3 regions of the Enterobacter sp. UNJFSC 003 genome follow, and region 2 is predicted to be linked to each of the others. Evidence: predicted binding sites of a transcription regulator. Region 2 holds the regulator's gene; each other region holds the start of a gene.
What was found. Region 2 encodes LexA, which represses DNA repair genes until DNA is damaged. Its sites were predicted from a motif close to TNCTGTATGTACATACAGNA; they were not measured.
Positions count from the first base shown of each region.

Region 1 (3,281 bases), on a different contig from region 2:
GCTCGTATCACGACCCGTAAACGCTATCTCACCGAGGTGCTAAAGATTAAGCTGAGTGATGATGTCATTCCGCTGTCCAATACGGTTGCTTATTTACGGCCTTTCTTCCTTGCGAAAGATAACGCCTTCACCTGCTAAACGTTTTTCGGAAAATCTGTAGACCAGAGCATGGTTATTTTTACTGACGTCGACCATGCTCTTTGTACTTATAAAAATTAAGTACGGTAGAGGCGTTTATGCGCAATACCCTTGTTCCCGTCGTTGCCGCCGTGGCGCTTTTTATGATGGGCGTTTTTATTCTGACTCTACAGCTCTGGTTTTCTGCGCGCGCCGACAGCCTTGCGGGGGCGCGCTACGCCATAGAAAAAACGAATGCTATTCTCGTTGAAGCGCGTTCCGCCACCCGGATAGCGACAGCTATTGCACAGAAAGGGTGTGGCGTTGAAGGGCAATATCAGTTAGGTACCGAAGCGGCGCTGGAGCCCCACCTCAGAACCATCTTTATCATTAAGCAGGGGGAAGTATGGTGTTCATCCCTGTCGGGCAACCGCATACTGCTGATTAACGCTCGGGCGCTGCCGGCACCGCAATTGTTGCTCGTATCCGCTAAAAACGCGCTGAATGGATTACCGGTTTTGCTCTATCAAACGAAAGTGGCCGATAGTCGTATTGTCGTGACCATTAGCGATCGCCATATTCGGGATGCGCTGAGCGTTCCGTTAAAGGGCGTCACCTATCGCTTAACGGTGGGGGATGCTGCGATAGGCACGTCGGGTGATGTCATGACGTTAGGTGATAAACAGCCGCGTCTCGGGAAGGTCGTGGCTGCGGATTTCCCTTACAGTATCGACTATACCTTCCCTGCGATTATCAGCCTCCAGCGGCTGATCGCTCAGGGCGGCGGCATTCTGCTTTTTCTTCTGCTGATTGCCTGTCTCGTCGCGTACGTGATGTACAGGTATCTGAATAAAAATACGGCACCTGAAGAGTCGCTTCGCAGCGCGATTGCGAAGGGGGAAATCGTTCCGTTTTATCAGGCCGTGGTCAACGGCAGGGAGGGCTCGCTGAGAGGGGTAGAGGTGCTGGCAAGATGGAAGCACCCGAAAGCGGGGTATATTTCGCCGGGCTCATTTATTCCGGTTGCTGAAAAATCGGGGTTGATTGTGCCCCTGACGCGAAGCCTGATGGCGCAGGTGGTCACGCAGATGAACGCCATTTCCTCGAAATTGCCGGAGGGGTTCCACGTTGGGGTCAACTTCAGCGCGTCACATATTGCGATGCCGGGATTCATCGATGAGTGTCTGGACTACAAGCGCCGCTTTGTCAGGCAGGATCTGAATCTGGTTATCGAGGTGACGGAGCGGGAACCGCTGGATATGGATAAGGATCTGATCACGACCCTTAATGCGTTGCACGATAAGGGTTTTGCCATCGCGCTGGATGATTTTGGCACCGGGTATTCCGGGCTCTCTTATCTGCACGATCTGCGTATCGACTACATCAAGATTGACCATAGCTTCGTCAGCCGCGTCAATGAGCATGAAGAGTCGACCCGGATCCTCGACTGCGTGCTGGATCTGGCGCGCAAGCTCTCCATCAGCATTGTGGCTGAAGGGGTGGAAACGAAGGCACAGTTAGACTATCTCAACCGCAATAACATTGTTTTCCAGCAGGGGTACTACTTCTTTAAACCGGTTCCCTTTACGAAGCTGATTCATATTTTGCTGTCGAAGCCAAAGGTGAAGGTCGTCGTTGAGTAACCTGCTGAAGACGTTGCTGGAATAAATCCTCTCAAACTTCAATGCGTTTGCTGTCGTTCCGGGAAAGCACCTTGATTCTTGCCCGGAATTCGTAATACTGTATTTATATACAGTATGTAGTGAGCACGCATTTATGGATACTCTCTTCTCTTATCATTTACAGCAATCTATTGAATTACCGTTGTTTTTGGAGCGTGTTGCTTGTGGTTTCCCAAGCCCTGCACAGGATTACGTTGAAGATCGTCTCGATCTCAACCGGCTGGCAGTCAGGCACCCTAGCGCGACCTATTTTGTGAAGGTGAGCGGAGACTCAATGATTGGGGCCGGGATTAGTGATGGAGACCTGCTGGTTGTCGATCGCTCGTTAACCGCTGAGCATGGGGATATTGTGGTGGCGTCGGTCGCCGGTGAGTTTACGGTTAAAGAGCTACAGACTCGCCCGGTTCTGAAATTGCTTCCGCATAATGCTCATTATCAGCCGATAACCTTTCAGTCCGAAGAGGAGCTGCAGATCTTCGGGGTTGTCACTCACACGCTCAAAACGCATAAACATGTTCGCGCTGGTTGATGTAAACAGCTTTTATGCCTCCTGCGAGAAGGTGTTCCGCCCCGATCTGGAGGGCAAGCCCATCGTGGTGGTTTCCAATAACGACGGCTGCATTATTTCGCTCTCCCCGGAGGCAAAGCAGTTCGGAATAAAAATGGGTGAGCCGTATTTTAAATTCAAAGAAAAGGGATATCCGTCGCGGGTTTACGTTTTTAGTTCGAACTATGCGCTTTATGCCGATCTCAGCAGTCGGGTGATGCAGACGTTGACCGATCTGGCCCCGGCAATAGAGATTTATTCCATTGATGAGGCATTCGTGAACGCTTCAGGCGTCAGCAATTGCGTATCGCTGGAGGCTTTCGGCCATCAGATGCGTACCCAGGTATTAAAAAATACGGGGTTAACGGTTGGCGTGGGGATTGCCCCGACGAAAACGCTGGCGAAGCTGGCTAACTATGCCGCAAAAAAGTGGCCCGGTACCGGCGGTGTGGTCGATTTATCGCATCACGAACGGCAGCGCAAGCTGCTGGCGATAGTGCCCGTTGATGAGGTGTGGGGCGTCGGGCGACGCATTACGAAAAAGCTTAACGCGATGGGCATCACCACAGCGCTGGAGCTGGCAGAAACCTCTCCCTGGGTCATTCGAAAACATTTTAACGTCGTGCTGGAGCGCACGGCGCGTGAACTTCGAGGCGAGCCGTGTCTTGGCCTGGAAGAGTTTATCCCTACGAAGCAGCAAATTATCTGTAGCCGTTCCTTTGGCCACCGTATTACTCAATACGCTGAGATGCATGAGGCCATTTGTGCCTACGCGGAACGTGCAGCGGAAAAGCTGCGCGGGGAGCATCAATATTGTCGCTTTATCAGCGTATTTCTGCGCACCAGCCCCCATGCAGACAATGAAATCTATTACGGCAACCAGGCTTCCGTAACCCTGATGACCCCGACTAATGATTCCCGAGATATCATCCGCG
Region 1 covers NZ_JBAKHK010000002.1:182,248-185,528, reverse strand. The annotation lists gene V5P19_RS06930 (aminopeptidase P family protein) at 1-138, shown strand, start outside; gene V5P19_RS06925 (EAL domain-containing protein) at 237-1,760, shown strand; gene umuD (translesion error-prone DNA polymerase V autoproteolytic subunit) at 1,894-2,328, shown strand; gene umuC (translesion error-prone DNA polymerase V subunit UmuC) at 2,312-3,281, shown strand, end outside.
Region 1: umuD (translesion error-prone DNA polymerase V autoproteolytic subunit) is a predicted target of LexA. The motif match lies at 1,856-1,875, and genes of this name have one in related genera.

Region 2 (3,281 bases):
TTGTCGGTACCGTGCTCGTCTGCCATGCGGCGCAGCGAAACAGAAGGGGAGAAACGCACAAAACTGTCGCGCCCCAGCCAGGAGATTGCGAAAAATTTCTGGATGCCGTTCAGCATGCGCAGCGGCGGATTCTCTTCCCCTTTTTCACGACCCGGACGGCGACCAAACATCACCGAAACCGGCACCATTTGCACATCCAGATCCGGATTGCTGCGGTGCAGGTCGAGATAGTCGTGGAAGAGCTTAATCGACTCTTCTTTTGGCGTGTAATAGGTAAACACGCGCGGCCCGCCGTGAATAAACACGTAGCGTGGCAGCAATGTCCCGTCGATTTCCAACGGTTCAAGCGGGTCTGGTAAATCATGCGCCAAACATTGGGCGCGAAGCGTCAGCAAGTCTGCCTTCGAGTTATAAGGCAAAACGTACATAATAGGACGCGACGTATCGAGCCCTAATTCCAGCGCGGGTTCTGCTGGGATAGACTTACTTTTTACCAGGACGCTTAATGGTAAATTAAGTAATTTGTAGTAAATTCGTGGCCAGCCGGACATAAACGATGTAAAGCCTCTGGTTAATAATGCAATTGCTGCGCAAGGATAACAGAAAGCGCGCAAAATTTCTGTTGTTACCCGTCATACTTCAGACCGCTGCGTAATGCTTCGCGACTATAGTTACTGACGCTATTTTCTATAAAAGGTTCTTTTAATGGCCAATAATACCACTGGGTTAACCCGAATCATCAAAGCTGCTGGTTATTCATGGAAAGGTTTCCGTGCCGCGTGGGTCAATGAAGCTGCTTTCCGACAAGAAGGCGTCGCCGCTATCGTCGCGGTTATCATCGCCTGTTTCCTTGATGTTGATGCGATTACGCGCGTACTTCTTATCGGCTCTGTACTTCTGGTGATGATAGTGGAAATTCTCAATAGCGCTATTGAGGCCGTCGTGGACCGAATTGGGTCTGACTTCCATGAACTCTCGGGTCGGGCAAAAGACATGGGCTCCGCAGCCGTGTTGTTGGCGATTATCACGGCAGTTATTACCTGGGTCACGTTGCTTTGGTCACATTTCCGATAAGCCTCGAGGAATAATTAAGTCCCTGGTTTTTTGTGCAGTTTTTGATTCCAAAATCGCCTTTGACTGTATATACTCACAGCATAACTGTATATACACCCAGGGGGCGGAATGAAAGCGTTAACGACCAGGCAGCAAGAGGTGTTTGATCTCATCCGGGATCACATCAGCCAGACGGGGATGCCACCCACGCGGGCGGAAATCGCGCAGCGTCTGGGCTTCCGTTCACCCAATGCTGCTGAAGAACACCTCAAAGCGCTGGCGCGAAAAGGCGTGATTGAGATTGTATCCGGTGCGTCACGTGGTATTCGTTTGCTGGTTGAAGAAGAGACGGGCATTCCTCTGATTGGCCGTGTCGCTGCTGGTGAACCTTTACTGGCGCAACAGCACATTGAAGGTCACTATCAGGTCGATCCAGGCATGTTCAAACCGAGCGCTGATTTCTTACTGCGCGTCAGCGGTATGTCTATGAAAGACATCGGCATTCTTGATGGTGATTTGCTTGCGGTTCACAAAACGCAGGATGTGCGTAACGGCCAGGTTGTGGTGGCGCGCATAGATGATGAAGTCACCGTTAAGCGTTTGAAAAAACAAGGCAACACTGTCCAGCTTCTGCCGGAAAACAACGAGTTCACCCCCATTGTTGTGGACTTGCGCGAGCAGAACTTCTCTATCGAAGGTCTGGCGGTGGGCGTCATCCGCAACGGCGAATGGCTGTAATCTCTTCCTGACAGGCTGCGGAACCTCCGCGGCCTGCTTCATTTTCCGCGCCCGGTATCTTTCATGTCACTGCTGACGACTTCCGATAAGGCATTGTGGCGTCTCGCACTGCCGATGATTTTTTCCAATATCACCGTACCGCTATTGGGGTTGGTGGACACGGCGGTAATTGGTCATCTGGATTCCCCCGTTTATCTGGGCGGCGTCGCGATTGGTGCAACGGCAACCAGCTTCCTCTTTATGCTCCTGCTCTTTTTACGGATGAGCACCACGGGGCTTACGGCACAGGCCTATGGTGCGAAAGATCCTCTTCGACTGGTGCGCGCGCTGGTTCAGCCGCTAATCCTGGCGCTCGGCGCAGGGGCTTTAATCGTTCTGTTCCGCACTCCCTTGATTGATTTGGCACTCCATATTGTGGGTGGCAGCGAGGCCGTGCTCGAGCAGGCAAGGCGCTTCCTGGAAATTCGCTGGCTTAGCGCACCCGCATCGCTGGCGAACCTGGTTTTGCTGGGCTGGCTATTGGGCGTGCAGTATGCTCGCGCGCCCGTCATTCTGCTGGTCGTGGGAAATCTCCTCAACATTGTGCTCGATCTCTGGCTGGTGATGGGGCTGCACATGAACGTGCGGGGCGCGGCGCTGGCAACGGTAATTGCGGAATACGGCACGTTTATCATCGGGTTATGGATGGTCTGGCGGGTATTGGCCATGCGCGGTATCTCTCTTGCGCTGCTGAAATCCGCGTGGCGCGGGAATATCCGCAAACTGTTGGCGCTTAACCGCGACATCATGCTGCGCTCGCTTTTACTGCAGCTTTGCTTTGGGGCGCTGACGGTATTTGGCGCACGTCTTGGGCCAGAGATTGTGGCGGTGAATGCGGTACTGATGACGCTGCTGACCTTTACCGCCTACGCGCTGGATGGCTTTGCCTATGCCGTCGAGGCCCATTCCGGGCAGGCGTATGGCGCGCGCGAAAGCGGCCAGCTCCGTGAGGTATGGCGCGCTGCCTGCCGTCAGTCGGGGCTAGTGGCATTGGCGTTTGCGTTGATTTACGCCTTGTTTGGCGGGCAGATCGTTGGATTGCTTACGTCTCTTTCCGAGATTCGTGAACTGGCGAGCCATTATCTTATCTGGCAGGTGATTTTACCCGTCGTGGGTGTGTGGTGTTATCTGCTGGATGGCATGTTCATTGGCGCGACGCGCGGGGCGGAGATGCGCAACAGTATGGCGGTTGCCGCCGCCGGTTTCGCGTTGACGCTGCTGACGCTTCCGTATCTCGGCAATCACGGTTTATGGCTGGCGCTGGCGGTATTCCTCTCCTTGCGCGGCCTGTCGCTGGCATTTATCTGGCACCGTCACTGGCGCAACAATACCTGGTTTCCCTCCGGTCACGATATATCGTGACGGTTAAAGATTCCGAATATGAAAACAATCGCCGCATCCTTATCTACAATTATTATCACGTCCAGCAGAAATGAACGTGACGGACGTTA
Region 2 covers NZ_JBAKHK010000013.1:34,924-38,204, forward strand. The annotation lists gene plsB (glycerol-3-phosphate 1-O-acyltransferase PlsB) at 1-551, opposite strand, end outside; gene V5P19_RS20165 (diacylglycerol kinase) at 706-1,074, shown strand; gene lexA (transcriptional repressor LexA) at 1,183-1,791, shown strand; gene dinF (MATE family efflux transporter DinF) at 1,855-3,192, shown strand; partial or broken gene V5P19_RS20180 (hypothetical protein) at 3,189-3,263, shown strand.

Region 3 (3,281 bases), on a different contig from region 2:
TTTGATTTCGCCCATCACTTTCAGCTTTTTAGAGATATCGCGACGCTCTTTAGACAGCTCGGCGTTTTTGATGATGTAGTCATCAACGCGGTCTTCATAGTCAGTCTTCATGCTGGCGATAATGCCCTGAATAGCTTCAACGCTCATGCCTGGCTTGATGTAGTCGCTCAGGTTATCCAGCAGCAGAACACGTTTTTGGTTGTCACGGATCTTCTTCTCCACGTCCTGGATTTCGCGCTGCAGCTTGTTTTTGCGGCGGAACAGGCGGACGAACTCCAGAACATCCTGGAACGAAGGCTTGGTAGTTTCCATTTTTATACCCCTGATAATGTGAGATTCGGATTCGTTAAAGCAACCGTTTTAACAGACAGCGGCTGCGAATGACAATGAGTATATCGTTTAAAACTATCATAACCCTAATTGCTGCTGAATCGAAGCAGCAGGGGTCACATACGCTTTTTATTTGCGCAGCGCGCGGCAAATAAGATGCGACAGCAGCTCAAGCTGTCGCGCCAGCTCCATGCTCAACCATACATAGCCATGAATCGGGGTTTCCGCCACATTCCCCCCCTGCTGCTCATTCATCAGCTGTTTGAGCTCAGCAACGATTTCCGTCAGACGCTCGCTGTTGGCCAGTATCGGCTGCGGGTTCCCTTCATACAGCGCGTGGGCGATGGTAAGCAGCGTTTGCTGCGTCATTTGCTGGGTCTCTTTCAGCGTGTGGGCGTTGAGCATTAGCAGGTGGCTGGGACGCGACGCCCAGTGCGCGTTGATTTGCAGTTCAAGCATGCAGACCAGATTGCGGCTTACCGTCTGAATGGCTTCAAAAATCGATTTCTGGATATGCGTCTCTTTACTGGCAGGCGCGATCAGCCCGCGCATTTTGACTACGTCATTGAGGATTTTCTGCAGATGCTTTTCCAGACGTGGACGCTCAACCAGATTAGGTGAAAATCCGGCCTGGTAAACGCGGTTAAACGCGGTGACGTAATTTGCCATCTGAATACGCCAGTGCAGGAAAGCGCGCTGCGGCCAGATGCCCGTGAAGAGCATCGCCAGAAGCGAGCCGAGAATGACGTCACCGCTTCGCCACAAGGCCGTGGTCATGTCACCGGCAGGTGCGCCGACCACCACGGAGAGGGTGATGCCGATCAGCAGTGCCTGATAGGGCCGTTTGCCTAACGCCAGCCACCCACACAGATACATAGCCGCAGCACACCACAGCAGCATGACAGGGAACGAAATCAGCTCCAGCTTCAGGGCAATGAGCCCCAGCGCGGAGCCCAACACGGTGCCGCCAATGCGCTCAAAGGCGCGCGGGACCACATTACCCCAAAATGAGATAGGCCCCATGATGACCACCAGCGTGATCAGTGGCCACGTCCCTTCCGGCACATCAAATAGACGAACCAGCACGAACGTCAAAACGAACGCTAGCGCGATGCGGCACCCATGTACCACGCGATAATGTTTATATAACCGAATTTCAAATGGGGTTAATGATTTGTCGGGACGCACACCCGCTCTCCAGCTACGCGGCAAATCACAATTGTACTGTGTTTTCAGCCGGGAGGATCACACCCGGCTGAAAAACCCTGTTTTTTCCAGGACTAACCCGCTTTGTGCTCAACCGCAACATACATCTCAATGTCCCAGTAGCCGTCCGCGTTGCCATCATTGAGATAACGCTCGAAGCACGGTTTTGGGGCGATCTGATATTTGTTGTCTTCGAGGAGGGAGTTAAAGAACTGATACCACGGGGTGGCGAAGTCATAATTTTCAACGCGCGCGGTTGCGACGGCATAATCCCCCGCGGCGATTTCCGTCATCATTACCCCTTCGCTGTTGTCAGGGACGATGAAATCGTCCGGCACCGTAACGGCCGTATCACAGCGTAATTTTTCTGCCGGCACTTCATCCGGGTTGTCGTAGTACACCGCCACCCACTCCAGCGGCTCAATGTGACGGCCATCGACCCACATAACCAGCTGTTCAAACCCCTGCTTGACCGTTTTTTCCCACGGCCCGACCAGGTGAAAGCCAGCGATCTTACGTTTCTGTTGCTGCTTGATGCTGTAGTCCATGCTGCCTCCGTTTATTACTGTATATATATACACTATAAAGCAGAATGACTATTATCGACAAAGGACACGTGTTTATTATGTGAGCAGACTCGCAACCCCGCCAGTCTGCTCGCAAAGATTAAATATGATGATGCAGGTAATCACCCAGACGGGAGAAAAGGCCCCCCTTATCAACGCTTTCTAGCGTCACCAGCGGCCAGTGCGCTACCACCTTGTCGCGGTCGTACAATTGAATCTCCCCGACGCGCTGATGGGCCGCAATGGGCGCTTCGAGCTCTTTTTTATCCAGCACGTACTTCGCCTTTATGTTAGGCACTTCAGCCTTCGGTAAGGCCAGCCAGAAATCCTGATCGGTGCCGAGCGCGATCTGCTCTTTGTCGCCGTACCAGATACGCTCTGTTCCCACTTTCTTACCGTTATGCAGGATCTGCACAGTATCGAAATTCTGTTGCCCCCAGTGCAGCAGTTTGCGCGCCTGATCCTCGCGCCCTTTCGGACTGTCCGCCCCCATCACTACCGCGATTAAACGGCGCTGACCATCCACTGCGGAAGCAATCAGGTTAAAACCTGCGCCAGAGGTGTGTCCCGTTTTCAGGCCATCCACGTTCATGGTTTTATCCCACAGCAGGCCGTTACGGTTTTGCTGGGTGATCCCGTTCCAGGTGAGGCTTTTTTCGCTATACATATGATAGAACTCAGGTTCACCGTGAATTATGGCTCGGGAGAGCACGGCAAGATCGTAGGCAGAACTGTGCTGCCCCGGCGCATCCAGTCCGTGTACGGTTTCAAAGTGGGTTTCGCGCAGATTCAGCTTTTGCACATAGTCGTTCATCATATTGACGAACTGCGGCTGCCCCCCGGCTACGTGATCCGCCAGCGCCACGCAGGCGTCGTTGCCGGAGTCAACAATCAGGCCGCGGCTCAGGTCGCGTACCGATACGCGGTCGCCCTCTTTCAGGAACATCAGCGATGAGCCGTCAAAAACCGGATTCCCCTTTGCCCAGGCATCGCGGCCAACGGTCACGATGTCATCCGGCGTAATACGATGGCTATCGATGGCGCGGTCGACGACGTAGCCCGTCATCAGCTTAGTAAGGCTTGCCGGATTACGTTGTTGATGTTCGTTGCCCGCCGTTAAGATCTGACCAGTAGTGTAATCCATCAGCACCCAGGATCCGGCCTGAATAGCCGGCGGCT
Region 3 covers NZ_JBAKHK010000001.1:533,710-536,990, reverse strand. The annotation lists gene V5P19_RS02400 (DUF496 family protein) at 1-312, opposite strand, end outside; gene V5P19_RS02395 (FUSC family protein) at 460-1,518, opposite strand; gene sbmC (DNA gyrase inhibitor SbmC) at 1,611-2,084, opposite strand; gene dacD (serine-type D-Ala-D-Ala carboxypeptidase DacD) at 2,203-3,281, opposite strand, start outside.
Region 3: sbmC (DNA gyrase inhibitor SbmC) is a predicted target of LexA. The motif match lies at 2,100-2,119, and genes of this name have one in related genera.